4 regions of the Streptomyces sp. Da 82-17 genome follow, and region 3 is predicted to be linked to each of the others. Evidence: riboswitches for the same ligand, from Rfam matches in the RefSeq annotation. Region 3 holds a riboswitch; each other region holds the start of a gene.
What was found. Region 3 has a riboswitch for cyclic di-AMP ahead of ACIDOF_RS24230 (peptidoglycan DD-metalloendopeptidase family protein). Riboswitches for the same ligand answer to the same signal wherever they lie in the genome.
Positions count from the first base shown of each region.

Region 1: linked by a shared signal. The riboswitch ahead of ACIDOF_RS31915 (transglycosylase SLT domain-containing protein) and the one ahead of ACIDOF_RS24230 (peptidoglycan DD-metalloendopeptidase family protein) in region 3 are both predicted to bind cyclic di-AMP.
Region 2: linked by a shared signal. The riboswitch ahead of ACIDOF_RS26920 (M23 family metallopeptidase) and the one ahead of ACIDOF_RS24230 (peptidoglycan DD-metalloendopeptidase family protein) in region 3 are both predicted to bind cyclic di-AMP.
Region 4: linked by a shared signal. The riboswitch ahead of ACIDOF_RS13580 (M23 family metallopeptidase) and the one ahead of ACIDOF_RS24230 (peptidoglycan DD-metalloendopeptidase family protein) in region 3 are both predicted to bind cyclic di-AMP.

Region 1 is NZ_JBJURH010000025.1:39,573-43,773, forward strand. Features, by position in the region: gene ACIDOF_RS31900 (MBL fold metallo-hydrolase) at 1-616, opposite strand, end outside; gene ACIDOF_RS31905 (hypothetical protein) at 817-1,053, shown strand; gene ACIDOF_RS31910 (class I SAM-dependent methyltransferase) at 1,100-1,687, opposite strand; cyclic di-AMP (ydaO/yuaA leader) riboswitch at 2,240-2,404, shown strand; gene ACIDOF_RS31915 (transglycosylase SLT domain-containing protein) at 2,409-3,179, shown strand; gene ACIDOF_RS31920 (sugar porter family MFS transporter) at 3,303-4,201, opposite strand, start outside.
Region 2 is NZ_JBJURH010000018.1:59,237-63,437, reverse strand. Features, by position in the region: gene ACIDOF_RS26925 (M16 family metallopeptidase) at 1-995, shown strand, start outside; cyclic di-AMP (ydaO/yuaA leader) riboswitch at 1,238-1,400, shown strand; gene ACIDOF_RS26920 (M23 family metallopeptidase) at 1,415-2,209, shown strand; gene ACIDOF_RS26915 (GntR family transcriptional regulator) at 2,428-3,132, shown strand; gene ACIDOF_RS26910 (HPr family phosphocarrier protein) at 3,394-3,675, opposite strand; gene ACIDOF_RS26905 (GNAT family N-acetyltransferase) at 3,986-4,201, shown strand, end outside.
Region 3 is NZ_JBJURH010000015.1:48,472-52,672, forward strand. Features, by position in the region: gene ACIDOF_RS24225 (amidohydrolase) at 146-1,414, shown strand; gene ACIDOF_RS24230 (peptidoglycan DD-metalloendopeptidase family protein) at 1,498-2,400, opposite strand; cyclic di-AMP (ydaO/yuaA leader) riboswitch at 2,405-2,563, opposite strand; gene ACIDOF_RS24235 (tyrosine-protein phosphatase) at 3,023-3,820, shown strand; gene ACIDOF_RS24240 (DUF6126 family protein) at 3,839-3,955, opposite strand; gene ACIDOF_RS24245 (helix-turn-helix domain-containing protein) at 4,015-4,201, opposite strand, start outside.
Region 4 is NZ_JBJURH010000006.1:382,268-386,468, forward strand. Features, by position in the region: tRNA gene ACIDOF_RS13565 (tRNA-Lys) at 1-33, shown strand, start outside; tRNA gene ACIDOF_RS13570 (tRNA-Met) at 216-289, opposite strand; gene ACIDOF_RS13575 (PP2C family protein-serine/threonine phosphatase) at 420-1,670, shown strand; cyclic di-AMP (ydaO/yuaA leader) riboswitch at 1,892-2,025, shown strand; gene ACIDOF_RS13580 (M23 family metallopeptidase) at 2,037-3,116, shown strand; gene ACIDOF_RS13585 (aldo/keto reductase) at 3,340-4,201, shown strand, end outside.

The sequences.
Region 1 (4,201 bases), on a different contig from region 3:
TGTTGGCGGCCTTCTCCTTGCCGATGGTCGTGGCGTCGCCGTCGGCCTGCGCGGAGGAGCAGAAGCTGCCGAAGCCGTGGGTGGGCAGCACCGCGGTGTCGTCGGGCAGGGCGTCGGCGAGCCGGTGGGCGGAGGCGTGCTGGGCGCGGGCCAGCTGCTCGGTCAGGCGGGGTTCGACCAGGTCGGGGCGGCCGACCGTGCCGATGAGCAGGGAGCCGCCGGTGAACGCGGCGACCGGGCGGCCGGCGTCGCTGAGCACGTACGCGGTGTGGTGCGGGGTGTGGCCGGGGGTGGCGACGGCGGCCAGGGCGAGGTCCGTGTCGACGTCGACGGTGTCCCCGTCGGCCACGGGGGTCCGGGCGAAGGAGACGTGCGCGCCGGCCGGGACCAGGTAGGCGGCGCCGGTGAGGCGGGCGAGCTCCAGGCCGCCGGTCACGTAGTCGTTGTGGATGTGCGTCTCCACGACGTGGGTGATGCGCACGCCCCGCCGCGCGGCCGCGGCCAGGACCTGGTCGATGTCCCGCGGCGGGTCCACGGCCACTGCCGCGCGCTCGCCGCCGGCCAGGTAGCTGCGGTTGCCGAGGCCCTCGAGCTCGATGGTGTCGACGAAGAACACAGGGAAACTCCTCACGGACGAAAATTACCCCCCGGGGTATGTCACTCACCTTAACAGCATTACCCCCGGGGGTATATTTCCGGGGCTGTGAGCACGTGACGGACCCGACAACCGCCTGGGGTGCGGCACTCTCGCCACTGCCGGGAGCAGCGGGAACACAGCGCAGCGGGAACGCAGAGCGCAGAGGGAGGAGCGGAGACGTGGGGGCCGTACGGGGCGAGGAGGCGTCGGCGTCGACGGAACTGTGGGCGCGGCACCGGCCGCTGTGCCCGCCTGTGGGCCATGAGCTGCGCGGCCCGTACCGGGACGCCTGGGTGCGCTTCCACAGCCTGCCGGGCTCGAAGCGGTACGCGGAGGACGAGGCCGATGCGGCCGAGCGGGACCGGATGCGGGGGCGGCACGCCGAGTGGCTGCCCGCCCACCCCTCAGGGCTGTGACAAGGCCCCGGAGAACCCCGAGAACCCGGAGAACCCGGAGTACGCCTCAGCGGCGGACCGCTCGTACCACCGTGTCCAGGGCCGCCGCGTCCCCCACGGGGCGGCGGGCGACCTCGGCGACGGCGATGTCGGCGTACGGCTCCCAGGCCGCGGTGACCTGGTCCGTACTGGAGAGGACCTGCAGGTCCTGGGGGCCGCCGATGCCGTGGTCGAGGTTGCTGATGTCGTGGCCGACGAGGAGCAGGGTCGCTCCGGGCCGGGCGACACGGCAGGCGGTGTCGAGGACCCCCTCCATATCCTGCCGAGGGAGCTGGAGGTAGGAGAGGAGCACCAGGTCGTACGCGGACTCCTGCGGGGCGTAGCGCGTCACGTCGGCCAACTCGGCGTGCACATCGGCCTGTTGGCGTTCTGCGAGGTCGGCCATGCGCCGTACGGCGACGGGTGAGAAGTCGACCGCGTCGACGCTCCAGCCCCGGCGGGCCAGCCACAGGGCGTTGCGCCCCTCCCCGGCGGCGAGGTCGAGGGCGCGGCCGGGCGGGAGTTCGGAGGTCTCACGGACGACCCACAGGTTGGGCTCGGCGGGCCATACGCGTTCCTCCGCGCCGTACCGCTCGTCCCAGGCGTTCGCGTCCACGTCCCTCACTCCTCCTCGCGCTCCGACCGACGAGCCCCCGACCACCGAGCCCCGCGGCCCACTCCGTCGCCGGACCCCACAGCCGTCAAGCTACGCGCGCCCGCACGGGGCCGCGACCCGCCGCCGGCGCCCACCCGGTGCCCCAAGTCGCCCCACCCGATCCCGCTCACCCCCACCCGCTCACCTATGTCCGAGTTCGCCCGATTAAGTCACCTCATTACAGCATTGGCGGCTTACATAAATTAGCGCCCATATTGGTGACACAGCACCTGAATTGCCCGTCAGATTCGCCCGACTTCCGCATTTCACGGCCGTATCGAATTCAGTGAGACGGGTCACACGGAACAACCGTCCCCCCGACAGACGCCGAAAACGCACATCCGGTTCCCGCAAAGCGAGTTGAGCCTTTTCGATCTCGGCGGGCGGCGTGTTCCAGGACACATGAATGCGCTCCGTACATTCCCCGTTCAATTTCCGACCTTGTTCCTCCGCGACTTTCTCGCCTAACGTCACCGTGAATCCGGACGGAACGCCGAATCCTGCCGCCGCCCGGAGAACCTCACACCGACTCACTTACGCACGGCAGGAGCGGGGGACCCAGGTAAGTCGCCGGTCCGGCACGTCCGGAACGGCTTGGGGTGAAGTCGCATGCGCAGTGCGACCGGACATCTCCCGTCCGAACCCGACAGCTCACCTCGTAGGCGACGGAGAGGAATTCGTCATGCCTGCAAAGGGAAAGCACCGCCGCCCCAAGTCCCGTTCGCTCAACCGGGGAATCGCCTTCGTGGGGACCGGCGGAGCAGCGCTCGTACTTCCGGTGATCGGCGCGACCGCGGCGAGCGCGGCGCCCGCGGGTGCGGCCAAGGCCGAGGCCGTTCAGGCGAGCCCGGCCGCGAAGCCGGCCGCCGCGAAGACGTACACCGTCGTCGCGGGTGACTCCCTCTCCGCGATCGCCCGGGAGCACTCCCTCAGCGGCGGCTGGAAGAAGCTGTACGAGGCCAACCGCGACGCCCTCGGCGACAACCCGGGCCTCATCCACCCCGGCCTGAAGCTCACCCTCGGCAAGAAGGCCGAGAAGGCCGACGCCTCCCGTGCCTCCGCCGAGCGCGCCGACCGCTCCGAGCGCAAGGGCGCCACCGAGGTGCAGCCCGCCGCGGCGAAGAAGGCGTACACCAACGACCTCGACGGCTGGATCCGCGAGTCGCTCGACATCATGGCCCAGCACGGCATCCCCGGCACGTACGAGGGCATCCACCGCAACATCATGCGGGAGTCCTCCGGCAACCCGCTGGCCATGAACAACTGGGACATCAACGCCCAGAACGGCACCCCGTCCAAGGGTCTGCTGCAGGTCATCGCCCCCACCTTCGAGGCCTACCACGTGCCCGGCACGTCGACCGACAGCTTCGACCCGGTCGCCAACATCACCGCCGCCTGCAACTACGCGGCGGACCGCTACGGCTCGATCGACAACGTCAACGGCCCGTACTAAACGAGCAGTCGGGCCGGACGGGTTCGTCCCGTCGGCCACGGCGACCGCCTCGGAGGGGGCGTCACGGCAGCGGAAGTCTCCGCCGTCGTGACGCCCCCTCCGCGCATGACATGGCGAGGCGCGTCAGCCCCGCAGCGACGCCGAGATGTCCTCCAGGCTGCGGCCCTTCGTCTCCGGCAGCTTGCGGTGCAGGTAGACCACGCCGAGCAGGCCGAAGAGACCGTAGATCCAGAACAGACCGGTGGGCGTGAGGGCGTTGATGGTGGTGAGGACGGTGAGGGAGATGGCGAAGTCGAGGCCCCAGTGGGTGACGTTGCCGAAGGAGCTGGCCTTGCCGCGTACCGCCGTCGGGAAGATCTCGCTGTTGATGAGCCAGATCGCGAGGCCGAGGCTGGGCGCGAACGCCGCGATGTACAGGCAGAGCCCGGCCACGAGCAGGCCGCCGGAGACGGGGCGCCCGTCGTCGCCCATCAGGTACAGCGCGCCGAGCAGCACGAGCGCCAGGACCACGACCGACGTGCCGCCGAGCAGCAGCGGGCGGCGGCCGACCCGGTCGACGAGCAGCAGCGCCACGAACGTCAGGCACATGTTGACCAGGCCGATGCCGAGCGAGGAGAGGATCGCGGCGGAGCTGCCGAAACCGGCCTGCTTGAGCATGGTCGGCGCGTAGTAGATGACCGCGTTGACGCCGACCAGCTGGTTGGTGGCCGCGACGACCACGCCGAGGATTACGGCGGGACGCATCGCGGGGCGCAGCAGATCGCGGTAGCTGGTGCGGGTCTCGGCCGCGGACAGCGCCTCGATCTCGGCGAGTTCGGCGTCGGCGGCCTCGGGCGTACGGGTGCGGAGCAGCGCGGCGCGGGCCTCGTCGCGGCGGCCGCGGTCGAGGAGCCAGCGCGGGCTCTCCGCGAGGCGCAGCACGCCGGCGAACATCGCGAGCGCGGGCAGCAGCCCGAGCCCCAGCATCCAGCGCCAGCCCTCACCGTCGTCGAAGAGATAGCCGACCAGGTACGAGACGAAGA
Region 2 (4,201 bases), on a different contig from region 3:
GCGCCCCCGCCTTCGAGGACAGCGAGATCAAGCGCCTCGTACGCAACCGCCTGGACGAGATCCCGCACGAGACGGCCAACCCGGCGCGGCGCGCGGCCAAGGAGCTGTACAAGCAGCTGTTCCCGGCCGAGGCGCGGATGTCGCGGCCGCGGCAGGGCACCGAGGAGACCGTCGCCCGCATCGACGCGGCCGCGGTCCGCAAGTTCTACGACGCGCACATCCGCCCGGCCACCGCGACCGTCGTCGTCGTCGGTGACCTGGAGGGCGCCGACCTGGACGCGATGCTCGCCGAGACGCTGGGGGAGTGGACGGGGAACACCGCGGAGCAGCGCCCCGCGGCGCCCATCACCGCGGACGACACCGGCCGGGTCTTCATCGTGGACCGTCCCGGCGCCGTGCAGACGCAGCTCCTGATCGGCCGTATCGGCGCGGACCGGCACGACCAGGTGTGGCCGGCGCAGGTGCTCGGCACGTACTGCCTGGGCGGGACTCTGACGTCCCGTCTGGACCGGGTGCTGCGCGAGGAAAAGGGCTACACCTACGGTGTGCGGGCGTTCGCGCAGGTGCTGCGGTCGGCCGCGGACGGCAGCGGTGCGGCGATGCTCGCGATCAGCGGTTCGGTGGACACCCCCAACACCGGCCCGGCACTTGACGACCTGTGGAAGGTGCTGCGGACCCTCGCGGCCGAGGGTCTGACGGACCCGGAGCGGGACGTCGCGGTGCAGAACCTGGTGGGTGTGGCGCCGCTGCGGTACGAGACGGCGGCGGCCGTCGCCGGCACGCTCGCGGACCAGGTCGAGCAGCAGCTGCCGGACGACTTCCAGGCGGAGCTGTACCGCCGTCTCGCCGAGACGGGCACGGTGGAGGCCACCGCGGCCGTCGTCAGCGCGTTCCCCGAGGACCGTCTCGTCACGGTCCTGGTGGGCGACGCCGACCAGATCGCCGAGCCCGTGAAGGCGCTCGGCATCGGTGAAGTGACCGTTGTCACGGGCTAGTCGGGCCGCCGCGGCGACGCGGTGACGGGCTCAGGGGCCCCGGTGGCGCACCCGCGCCACCGGGGCCCCCACCGTTCGAGCACCTCGTCATGCAATGTCCGATTAGGGCTGAAATTTCAGAGTGGTTGGGGATCTGCCCTGTGGCGTGCACTACAAAAGGCGTGATCCGTTTGTTGATTGAAAGATGTCCCGTTTAGCGTCGGTCCGGCTGTTCGCCAGCTATGCGCCGCGCCCGCGGCACCGGACAGTCATCGCCGAGTCCCCGTACGGCGCGAGCCAGGGGAGCCGGGGACCCACACGCAGTCCCTGGGGTGAATCGGACGCCCTCCCGCGCGGAGGGGGCCCGTAGGAGACCTTCCTGCTCCGAACCCGTCAGCTAACCCGGTAGGCGAGAAGGAAGGAAAGGACACCGCCACCCCATGGCCTTCGCCCGTGCCACCGGGAAGCACCGCCGTCCCAGCCGCCTGACCCGCAAGAGCGCCACCATCGCCGGTGTCGCCGCCCTGACCACCTCGGGCGTCGTCGGCGGCCTCTCCGCCCCCGCGATGGCCGCCGAGAGCTCCGCGGCCCTCGACGACACCGGCATCAACCAGGCCGTCTCCGTGGGCGATTCGCTCGCCGAGCAGATAGACGCCCAGGCCGCCGCCCAGGAGAAGGCAGCCGCCAAGGCCGCCGCCAAGAAGAAGGCCGAGGAGCACGCCGAGGCCGCCCGCAAGGCCGAGGCCAAGCGCAAGGCCGCGGAGAAGGCCAAGAAGGAGCGCGAGGCCAAGGAGCGCGCCGCCCGCGAGGCCGAGCGCAAGCGCCTCAACAGCTACACCGCCCCGGTCGCCGGCTCGTACATCTCCACCGGCTACCAGACCGGCGGCGCCCTCTGGTCCTCCGGCAGCCACAGCGGCGTCGACTTCCACGCCGGCTCCGGCACCTCCGTCGTCGCCGTCGGCTCCGGCACCGTCGTCGAGGCCGGCTGGGGCGGGGCGTACGGCAACAACATCGTGATCAAGATGAACGACGGCACGTACACCCAGTACGGCCACCTCTCGTCCATCGGCGTCTCGGTCGGCCAGACCGTCACCCCCGGCCAGCAGATCGGCCTCTCCGGCTCGACCGGCAACTCCACGGGCCCGCACCTGCACTTCGAGGCCCGCACGTCGCCCGAATACGGCTCGGACATCGACCCGGTCGCGTACCTGCGCTCGCACGGCGTGAACGTCTGACGCCACCGCACGCACCCCGCACCGAAGGCCCCGGCATCCGCTGCCGGGGCCTTCGGCGTTCCCGGACATTGCTCCTCGCTCCACCGGCCGATCCGATTCGGCCGGTTTTCGGCCGGGCGCAGGCCAAAAGACTTCCATGAATTCCGGTGAGTCGTCGGAAATTCAGGTGTGCTGGAATAGAGTCGCAGAACGGGTGATTCACAGGTGGAGGTCCGGTCATGCGCATTCCGGCGCACTCGGTATGCACGGCGATTCGCGACGACATCGTCGCGGGAGTCTTCGAACGCGGCGGCCGGCTCACCGAAGAGGTCCTCGCGCGGCGGTACGGCGTCTCCCGCGTCCCGGTCCGCGAGGCGCTGCGCACCCTGGAAGCGGAGGGGTTCGTCAGCACGCGCAGGCACGCGGGCGCGTGCGTCGCCGAGCCCACCGCGCAGGACGCCGCCGACCTGCTCGAGGCCAGACAGCTCCTCGAACCGCTCGGCGCGGCCCGCGCGGCGCAGCGCCGCACCGAGGCCCACCTCAAGGTGCTGCGCGGCCTCGTACGGCTCGGCCAGGAGCGCGCCCGCGCCGGGCACAGCGACGACCTGCGCTCTCTGGACGGCTGGTTCCACGAGACCCTCGCCCAGGCCTCCGGCAGCGCGGGCCTGACCGCCCTGCTCACGCAGCTGCGCCAGAAGATCGCGTGGATGTACGCGGTCGAGCCGCCCGCCAAGCCGACCGAGTCCTGGGCGGAGCACGGCGCGATCGTCGACGCGGTGGCCCGGCGCGACGCGGAACGCGCCCGCGCCCTCACCGCCCAGCACACCGAACGCTCCAAGGCCGCGCACCGGCTGCGTTTCGCGGACGGCGGGGCGCGGGTCGGCAGGGTCGCTGCGGTGAGGACTTCGCAACATTCCGTAAACATGGCGAGCGGCCGGAATTAACGAAAGCCGTATACGAATAGGGTGTACGGGCCGGGAATTGTTGCGCCCCGTTGCGGGCTGCCCATTTCTCTGCGGCCCCGTCTGGTCCGTTTATCTCGTACGGCTGTCGGCAGTGCCTTTTGGTGCGTGCCGCAATACCGGCCGCGAAAAACACGGAAGCCCCGCAGACCTCGTCGGTCTGCGGGGCTTCCGCGGCAGTGGTGCGCCTGAACGGGTCAGGCCGGGGCCGGAGCCCCGTGCGTCCGAGCCGGGCTCGGACGCTCAGACGGTCTCGGGGAGCTCCTCGAGACCCTCGGAGACCAGCTTCGCCAGACGGTCCAGGGCGACGTCCGCACCCTCGGCGTCGGAGGCGAGCACGATCTCCTCGCCGCCCTGCGCGCCCAGGCCGAGCACCGCGAGCATGGAAGCGGCGTTGACCGGGTTCCCGTCGGCCTTGGCGATCGTCACGGGGACGCCGGCGGCCGTGGCCGCGCGGACGAAGATGGAGGCGGGACGGGCGTGGAGGCCCTCGGCCCAGCCGACGTTGACGCGGCGCTCAGCCATGTGATGCTGCCCTTCAGGTGTCGCTCAAGCACTTGTCTAGACCACTGTCTCATACCGCGGCGGATGCTCCGAGAGGCCGTACGTCCTGAACCCCGGCCGCCGTCCGGCCTTCCTACCTTGCATCGCACGGGGCGGCACCGCGACCCGTACTCAGTGGGTGAGACGGGCCCGAGGGCGGGTCGGGAGGCGGCTCCGGGGACGGCTCCAGGAGGGGGGGCGGGCGCGGGTTTTCCACAGGCCCGGGCCGAAGGTCGTACCGGGCTGTCCACAGGCCCTGACCGAAAGGCCGGTTCGCCGTACTCTGGGCCGCATGACGCCGGTCGAGCACGCGGACTCCACGGACGCCGCCTACCCCGCCCACTGGGAGGCGGACGTGGTGCTGCGCGACGGCGGCACGGCACGGATCAGGCCCATCACCACCGAAGACGCCGACCGCCTGGTCAGCTTCTACGAACAAGTCTCGGACGAGTCGAAGTACTACCGCTTCTTCGCTCCGTACCCCCGCCTGTCCGCCAAGGACGTCCAC
Region 3 (4,201 bases):
GCCCGAGGCCGCGGCCGTCCGCGACGTCGCACCGCCGTCGCCCCGCCCCCGCCGAACCGATGTCTCACCGTCCCCGCCGAGGGGCATCACCGCAACGTGCCCGCGCCCGCCGAGCGCACCGCGCCCCGTACCGAGAGGGAGCCCCATGACCGCATCGCCCGCGCCGCTGCTCACCGGGATCGAGGACCGGCTCGCCTCCCTGCAGGACCTCTACCGCGATCTGCACGCCCACCCGGAGCTGTCCCACCAGGAGGTGCGGACGGCCGGGATCGTCGCCGCGCGGCTGCGGGAGCAGGGCTGGAGGGTCACCGAGGGCGTGGGCGGCACCGGCGTGGTCGGCACGCTCGCCAACGGGCCGGGCCCGGTCGTGCTGCTGCGCGCCGACATGGACGCCCTGCCGGTGCGCGAGGCCACCGGCCTGCCGTACGCGTCGACCCGTACCGCCGTGGACGCCGACGGGGAGACGGTCCCGGTGATGCACGCCTGCGGGCACGACCTGCACGTCACCTGCCTGCTCGGCGCGACCGCGCTGCTCGCCGCGAACCGGTCGGCCTGGCGCGGCACGGTCGTGGCGGTGTTCCAGCCCGCCGAGGAGGTCGGTGGCGCCCCCGCGATGCTCGACGACGGCTTCCTCGACCGCTTCCCGCGCGCCGACGTCTGCCTGGCCCAGCACGTGGCCCCCGCCCCGGCCGGGCTCGTCGCGCTCCGGCCCGGCCCGATGACGGCCGCGGCGGACGGCCTGGCGGTACGGCTGCACGGCCGGGGCGGGCACGGGTCGAGCCCGGCGTCGACGGTCGACCCGGTGGTGATGGCCGCCGCGGTCGTGCTGCGGCTGCAGACGGTGGTGTCCCGGGAGGTCGCCCCGGAGCGCACGGCCGTCCTCAGCGTGGGCTCGATCAACGCCGGGACGCGCGAGAACGTCATCCCGGACACCGCCGACCTGAAGCTGACCCTGCGCAGCACGACATCCGACGTACGGGAGCAGCTCCTCGCGGCCGTCGAGCGGATCGTGCAGGCGGAGGCGGCGGCGTCGGCGGCGCCGAAACCGCCCGAGACGACCCTGCTGAGCAGCTTCCCGGCGACGGTCAACGACCCGGCGGCGAGTGCGACCGTCGACGCCGCGTTCCGCACCGCGCTCGGCGCCGACGCGGTCCTGACGCTCCCTCAACCCCTCACCGGCGCCGAGGACTTCGGGGTGTTCGGCAGCGCCCTGGGCGTGCCGTCGGTGTACTGGGTCTTCGGCGGCCTCGACCCGGCCGGCTTCGCCGGGCTCGCCCCGGCCGACCTGGCGACCGGCCTCCCGCCCCACATCCCGCACAACCACTCCCCGCTGTTCGCCCCGGTACCGGAGCGGGCGGTGCGGGACGGGGTGCGCTGCCTGCTCCTCGCGGCGGGCGCGTGGCTGGTCCGGTGACGTTCAGGGCGTGTCCGAAACGTACGACGGACCGGCGCTCGGGATTCCCGAGTGCCGGTCCGCGTACGGGAGCAGACGCCGCGTCAGACAGTGACGCCGTGCGAGCGCAGGTACGCCAGCGGGTCGACGTCGGAGCCGTAGCTCGGGCCGGTGCGCACCTCGAAGTGCAGGTGCGGTCCGGTGGAGTTGCCGGTGGAGCCGGACAGGCCGATCTGCTGGCCGCCGCTGACGGTCTGGCCACTGGCCACGTTCAGGGAGGTCATGTGGGCGTACTGGGAGTAGTGCCCGTCGGCGTGCCGGATGACGACCTCGTTGCCGTACGAGCCGCTCCAGCCGGCGGAGACGACGGTGCCCTCGCCGATGGCCTTGATGGGCGTGCCGGTCGGGACGACGAAGTCGGTGCCGGTGTGGTAGCCGCTGGACCACATGCCGCCGGCGGTGCGGTACGCGGTGGAGACGGCGGCCTCGACCGGGGCGGTGAAGCCGTCCGCGGCGGCGGGCTCGGCCTCGGCCGGGGCCGACTCGGCCTTGGCGGGCTTCGCGGGCTCGGCCGCCTTGGCCGGGGCCTTCTTCGCGGCCTTGGGCGCCTCGGCCTTCGCACCGCCGACGGTCAGCTTCTGGCCGGGCAGGATCAGGCCCGGGTCACCGCCGACGACCTTGCGGTTGTCCTCGTACAGCCGCTTCCAGCCGCCGTCCACGTCGAGCTGCCGGGCGATCCCGGAGAGGGTGTCGCCGGAGACCACGGAGTACGACTCGGCGGCCTTGGAGGCGGCCTGCGGGGCGGTCTGCGGTGCGGCCTGCGCGGCGGACTGCGCGCCGGCGGCGGCCAGTTCGGTGGTGGCGGGGGCGGCCTCGGGGGCGGCGGCGTTCGCTCCGGTGGCACCGAGCAGCGGCAGCGCGAGCGCGGCCGAGCCGGTTCCGGCGACGGCGAAACCGCGGGTGAGGCGCAGGGACTTGGGACGGCGGTGCTTACCCTTCGCGGGCATGGCGAATTCCTCTCCGGCGCCTGCGAGGTGAGCTGTCGGGTTCGGGCTGGAGCTGCCCGGCCGCGTTTCCGCGACTTCACCCCAAGCCGCTCCGGTGGACCGGATCCGGCGTTTTACCGTGGGTCCCCCGCTCCTGCCGTGCACGGGTGGGTGTGCGGGAATCCGGACGGCGGCAGGATTGGGCGTCCGCCCGGACGTCGGCGACCGTAATGGAGCGAAGAGCGGGCCGACAAGGATTCAATTCCCGGGCCCGCACGGAACGGTGATCCTTTCTCGAATTCACGGTCACACTCCGTCGACACGGAAACTTCAAGGGCGTTCAGGCATAAGGAAATCGCCCGCCGGAGACCGCCACGCACCGTCACGAATATGATCCCGCTCACGACAGTTCGCCCCACCTCCCTTTACTCCAGGGCCAGTTACCGCGAACACCCTGAAACGGACATTGAAGGCGAACTGCAGAATGTGCGCCGATTGCCGCAAGCTCCCCAGCCCGTTCGCCGCACTTCCCCCCGCCCCCGGACAACTGCTTGCCCCAGGAACTCATGTCGTACGTGTGTCGTATCGTCGAAGACGCGCCCCGTCGACGAGCAGCGCCGACGGCCGAATGGGAGGAGCCCCCGTGACGCAGCAGGTCCCGTCGACAGAGCCCGAGCTCGCAGGGGTACGCAACTTCCGGGACCTCGGCGGGCTGCCGACCGTCGACGGGCGCCGGGTGCGGGCGGGACGCCTCTTCCGCAGCGGCCACCTCGCGCACGCCACGGAGGCGGACGCGGACTTCCTCGCCGGCCTCGGCCTGCACACGATCTTCGACTTCCGCAACGCCGCGGACCAGAAGCTGGAGGGCCAGGACGTCGCCCTGCCCGGCGTGCGGAACGTGAACCTGCCGCTGACCGACCCGGCCGACGGCGCCGAGTTCTGGAAGATGGTCCGCGAGGGCGACACGGCCCAGCTGCGCGGCCTGCTCTCCGACGGCAAGGCGGCGAACCGGATGATCACGTCGTACCGCACGATCATCAAGGAGCGCACGGCCGAGCACAGCCACGTCCTGCACGCGCTCGCCGAGGACAGCGTGCCGGCCCTGATGCACTGCGCCGCCGGCAAGGACCGCGCGGGCCTCTCCATCGCCGTCACGCTGCTCGCGGTCGGCGTCGAGCGCCCGGCGATCGAGGAGGACTACCTCCAGTCCAACGCGGCCCACCGGCGGTACAAGGTGCACCGCAGCAGCACCTCCCCCGACGCCATGTCCGACGAGGTGATGGAGCTCCTCAGCCCTCTCTTCGACGCCCGCGCCGAATACCTGGCGGCGGCGTTCACCACGATCGAGGAAACCTGGGGCACGGTCGACACGTATCTGGAACAGGGCCTGCGGATCACCCCGGAGATACGCGAACGCCTCCGCGCCAACCTGCTCGACTAGAACACCGCAGCGCCCGGATCACTGGTTCTGGCCGCCCAGGGTGAACAGCAGATAGACGAACGCCGCGAAGAGATGCCCCACGGCCACATAAATGATCAGCCGGACCCAGAGGCCACGGGGAAACTTCTCCTCCATGGAACGCCGGGCGGGCTGCTGCGCGGCATTCTCGCTGCCGATCGCGTCGTCTTCGGTGTTCATCGCGGTTCCCCTCGGGTGGGCCCGCCCAGGCACAACGCGGTGGCGGGGCTCTGCAGCAGCGTGTGGACGAAGAGGAGGTCGGCGCCGCCCTCGTCGGCGGCCCCGATCCGGTGCGGGGTGAGCGAGTCGAAGTGCGCGCTGTCCCCCGGGTCGAGCGTGTGCGCGGTGTCCCCGAGATGCAGC
Region 4 (4,201 bases), on a different contig from region 3:
CATTGGTTGTGGGTTCGAGTCCCACACGGCCTACGACGCGAGGGTCCCCGGGGGAACCCGGTCCGACCTGCCGGGCAGCGCCCGAGCCACTGCGGTGGTTCGGGCGCTGTCGTGTTCGTGGGGAGTGCTGCGGGCGGGCAGGGGCCGCAGCCGTGAAGGGCCGTGAAAACGCGTCAGGCCCGGCACGCTTTCACGTGCCGGGCCTGAGGCTTCAGTAGCGGGGACAGGATTTGAACCTGCGACCTCTGGGTTATGAGCCCAGCGAGCTACCGAGCTGCTCCACCCCGCGTCGGTAAACACAAGTGTACGCCATTTTGGTGAGGCCGAACGCCACCCCTTAACCCGTACGGCCGCCGAGCGGTCGCCGGGCCGCCGTACGCCGCCGAGCCTGGGGAGGTGCGGCAGGCAGGAGACGACCGGTGGGGCAGCGAGGAGCGCGCGGAGCGCGGCGAGGCGGGCGCCGGGAGGGGGCCGGTGGCGGCGGTGGTGCGCGCCGCAGACCGCCCCGCAGACCGCCCGGCGGGGCTGGGGGGCAGGAGCGGAAACGGCCTCTCACGCACGCGCACGCGCACGCGTTCATTCGTACGCTGCCCGCGCTGCTCGTCCTCGTGGGGCTCGTCTCCGCGCTGTTGACGCCGCCGAGGTTCACGGCGGCGCCGCTGTTCTGCGCCGCGCCGCTCGTCGCGGCCCCGTTCTTCGGCCTGTCGGGCACGGTCCTGACGGGCGTCGCCGCGTCCGCGTCCGTGGTGCTGCTGCAGCTGTACTACGGGACGGTCGGCCGGCCGCAGGAGCTGACCGAGCTGATCAACGTGCTCACGGTCTCCGCGCTCGCCGTCCTCATCAACGTCGTCGTACGCCACCGCGGGGAGAAGCTCGCCTCCGCGCGGGAGATCGCCGAGGCCGCGCAGCGCGCCGTCCTGCCCGAACCGGCTTCTCGGATCGGGGGGTTGGAGGTGGCCGCGTGCTACGAGGCGGCGCAGGCGGACGCGTTCATCGGCGGCGACCTGTACGCGGTGCAGGAGACTCCGCACGGCGTACGGCTGATCGTCGGCGACGTGCGCGGCAAGGGGCTCGGGGCTGTGGAGGCCGTGGCCGTGGTGATCGGGGCGTTCCGGGAGGCGGCCGAGCAGGAGACGACCCTGGAGGCGGTCGCACAGCGCCTGGAGCGGGCGCTGGCGCGCGAGGGCGTCCGGCGCTCCGGCCTGGACGCCTTCGAGGGCTTCACGACGGCGGTGCTCGCGGAGATGCCGCACGGCCGCGAGGTGGTCCGGTTCATCAACCGGGGCCATCCGGAACCCCTGTTGCTGTACGCGGGCGGGCGGCTCGCGGTGCTCGCGGCGGCGGAGCCGGCGCTTCCGCTCGGCATGGGCGACCTCGGGATGTGGCCGGACCGGGCGGGCGAGTGCGCCTTCCCCGGCGGCGCGACGCTGCTCTTCTACACCGACGGCCTCTCGGAGGCGCGGGACGAGGCGGGGGAGTTCTACGATCCGGCGGCCCGGCTCAGCGGCCGGACGTTCGCGGCGCCGGACGCGCTGCTCGCCGCCGTGGCCGACGAGGTGCGGGCGCACACCGGCGGGAGCGGCATGACGGACGACATGGCGCTGCTCGCGGTGCGGCGGCCCGCGGCGGACGAGCCGAAGGGGCCGCCCGCTGTCACCCTCTGTGAGTGAAGCGCCGCCCTCCGCATAACAAATGACGCAACGTCAGAAACTTGAGGGCCGCGAGTTGTGGAGAAAGTGTGGTCAACTCGCCCGGTTCCGCCCCCTCGTGTCCCGAAAAGGCTTGGCCAGAGCCATGAACGATCAGTCGGAACGGCTTGGAATCCGATGCCGCTGTCTATTAACGTTCGATAACGCAGCGCGGTCGTCCCAGCCGTCACAAGAGTCGGCTCCGTGCGCACACGCTTAATCCCGCAAGGGAGCCGGGGAACCACCAACTTGGGGTGAATCGGGCGTTCTTCGCCCGTAGGAAACCTTCCTGTTCCGAACCCGTCAGCTAACCCGGTAGGCGAGAAGGAAGGAAAGGAGTGCGCCCCAGTGGCGACCCCCGCAAGCCGAGGCACGACCGGCCATGAGCCCGCGTATTTCCCGGACGGCGAGACGGCGTTCGGACACGACGAAGGGCCCTGGGAAGAGTGGAACCCCACTGAGGAGTCCGTTCGCCCGGTCCGCGGCCGGCACCGCGTCGGCAAGCAGCGCGGCGGCTTCGCGCGCAGCTCCACGGTGCTCGGCGTCGGCGTCATCGCCGCGGTCGGCGCCGGCGGCATAGCGACCGCCAAGGACCGCCCGCCGGTACCGATCTCGCTGCCCGACCTCTCCGGTGTCACCGAATCGCTGCCCGACGCCGAGTCCCTGCCGGGCGTCGGCTCCCTGATCTCCGACGACTCCGCGGACGCCGGGGACGACTTCTCGGGCGTCACCCAGGCCACCGCCGCGTCCGGCGCCCCCGTCGCCCAGCTCGACGGCGAGCCGCAGGCCGCCTCCGCGGACGCCGGTGAGGCGCTGCGCTCGCGCATCATGCAGCAGGCCGAGTCGAAGCAGGAGGAGGCCGCGGCCGCCGAGCAGGCCGCCGCTGCCGACGCCGCCGCCAAGGCCGCCGCCGAAGAGGCCGAGAAGCAGCAGACCGAGGCCGAGCGGGAGGCCGCCGAGGCCAAGCGCAAGGCCGAGGAGGAGGCGAAGCGGAAGGCGGAGGCCGAGCGCCTCGCCAAGCTCGCCCGCAGCTTCACCGCCCCCCTCGCGTCGTACACGATCAGCACCGTGTTCGGGCAGGCCGGTTCGATGTGGTCCTCCGGGTACCACACGGGCCTGGACTTCGCCGCCCCCACGGGCACGCCGATCAAGTCGATCCACAGCGGCACAGTCAAGGAGGCCGGCTGGTCCGGCAGTTATGGCTACCGCACGGTCATCGAGCTCGACGACGGCACCGAGCTGGCGTACAACCACCAGTCGTCGATGAGCGTCAGCGTCGGCCAGGAGGTCAAGACGGGCGACGTCATCGGACGCGTCGGCTCGACCGGCAACTCCACCGGCCCGCACCTGCACTTCGAGGTGAAGACCGCCGGCGGCGAGCTGATCGACCCGAGCGCCTGGCTGCGCAGCAAGGGCGTCAGCATCTGATCTCGACCGGCCGAGCCGCCACGGCTCCCCGGGAGGTTCCTGGATTCCGGTGGTCCTGGCGGCTTACCCCCCGACGTCAGGGCTGCCGGTACGAGGCATGCATCGGTGAGGTGAGGCATGTCCTCCACAGCCGTCGTGCGGCGGGTCCCTCTTTCCTGTGCGCGTACCCCTCAGCGGTGCGCGGACCGGAATAGGCCCGTCCACGGCGGCTGTTGACGTCCCCATGACCTCTTTGCGCACCCTCGGCCCGTCCGGTCTCTCGGTCTTCCCGCTCGCCCTCGGCGGCAACGTCTTCGGCTGGAGCGCCGACGAGGAGCAGTCCTTCGCGGTCCTCGACGCCTACACCGAGGCCGGCGGCAACTTCATCGACACCGCCGACGTCTACTCGGCCTGGGTGCCGGGCAACAGCGGCGGCGAGTCCGAGACCGTCATCGGCAAGTGGCTGGCGGCGCGCGGCAATCGCGAGGACGTCGTCGTCGCGACCAAGGTCGGCGGGCTCGACGGCGTGAAGGGCCTCGCCCCGGGCACCATCAAGCGGGGCGTCGAGGACTCCCTGCGCCGCCTCGGCACGGACTACATCGACCTCTACTACACGCACTTCGACGACCCGAGCGTCCCCGTCGAGGACATCGTCACCGCCCTCGACGAGCTGGTCCGCGCCGGCACCGTGCGCGCCGTCGCCGCCTCCAACATCTCGCCCGAGCGCCTCACCGAGTCCCTCGACTTCGCCGAGCGCGAGGGCCTCACGCGGTACGCCGCGCTGCAGCCGCACTACAACCTGGTCTCCCGCGACACGTACGAGGGCCGCCTCCAGGAGGTCGCCTCGCGGACCGGCCTCGCCGCCGTGCCCTACTACGCGCTCGCCTCCGGCTTCCTCACCGGCAAGTACCGCCCGGGTGCGACGGTGGACAGCGTGCGGGCGCAGAGTGCGGGCGGGCATCTGGACACCGAGCGCGGCGTGAGGGTGCTGGACGCCCTGGACCGGGTGGCGGCCGCGCACGACGCCGAGCTCGCCACCGTCGCCCTCGCCTGGCTCGCCGCGCAGCCGACCGTGGTCGCGCCGATCGCCTCGGCCCGCACGGTCG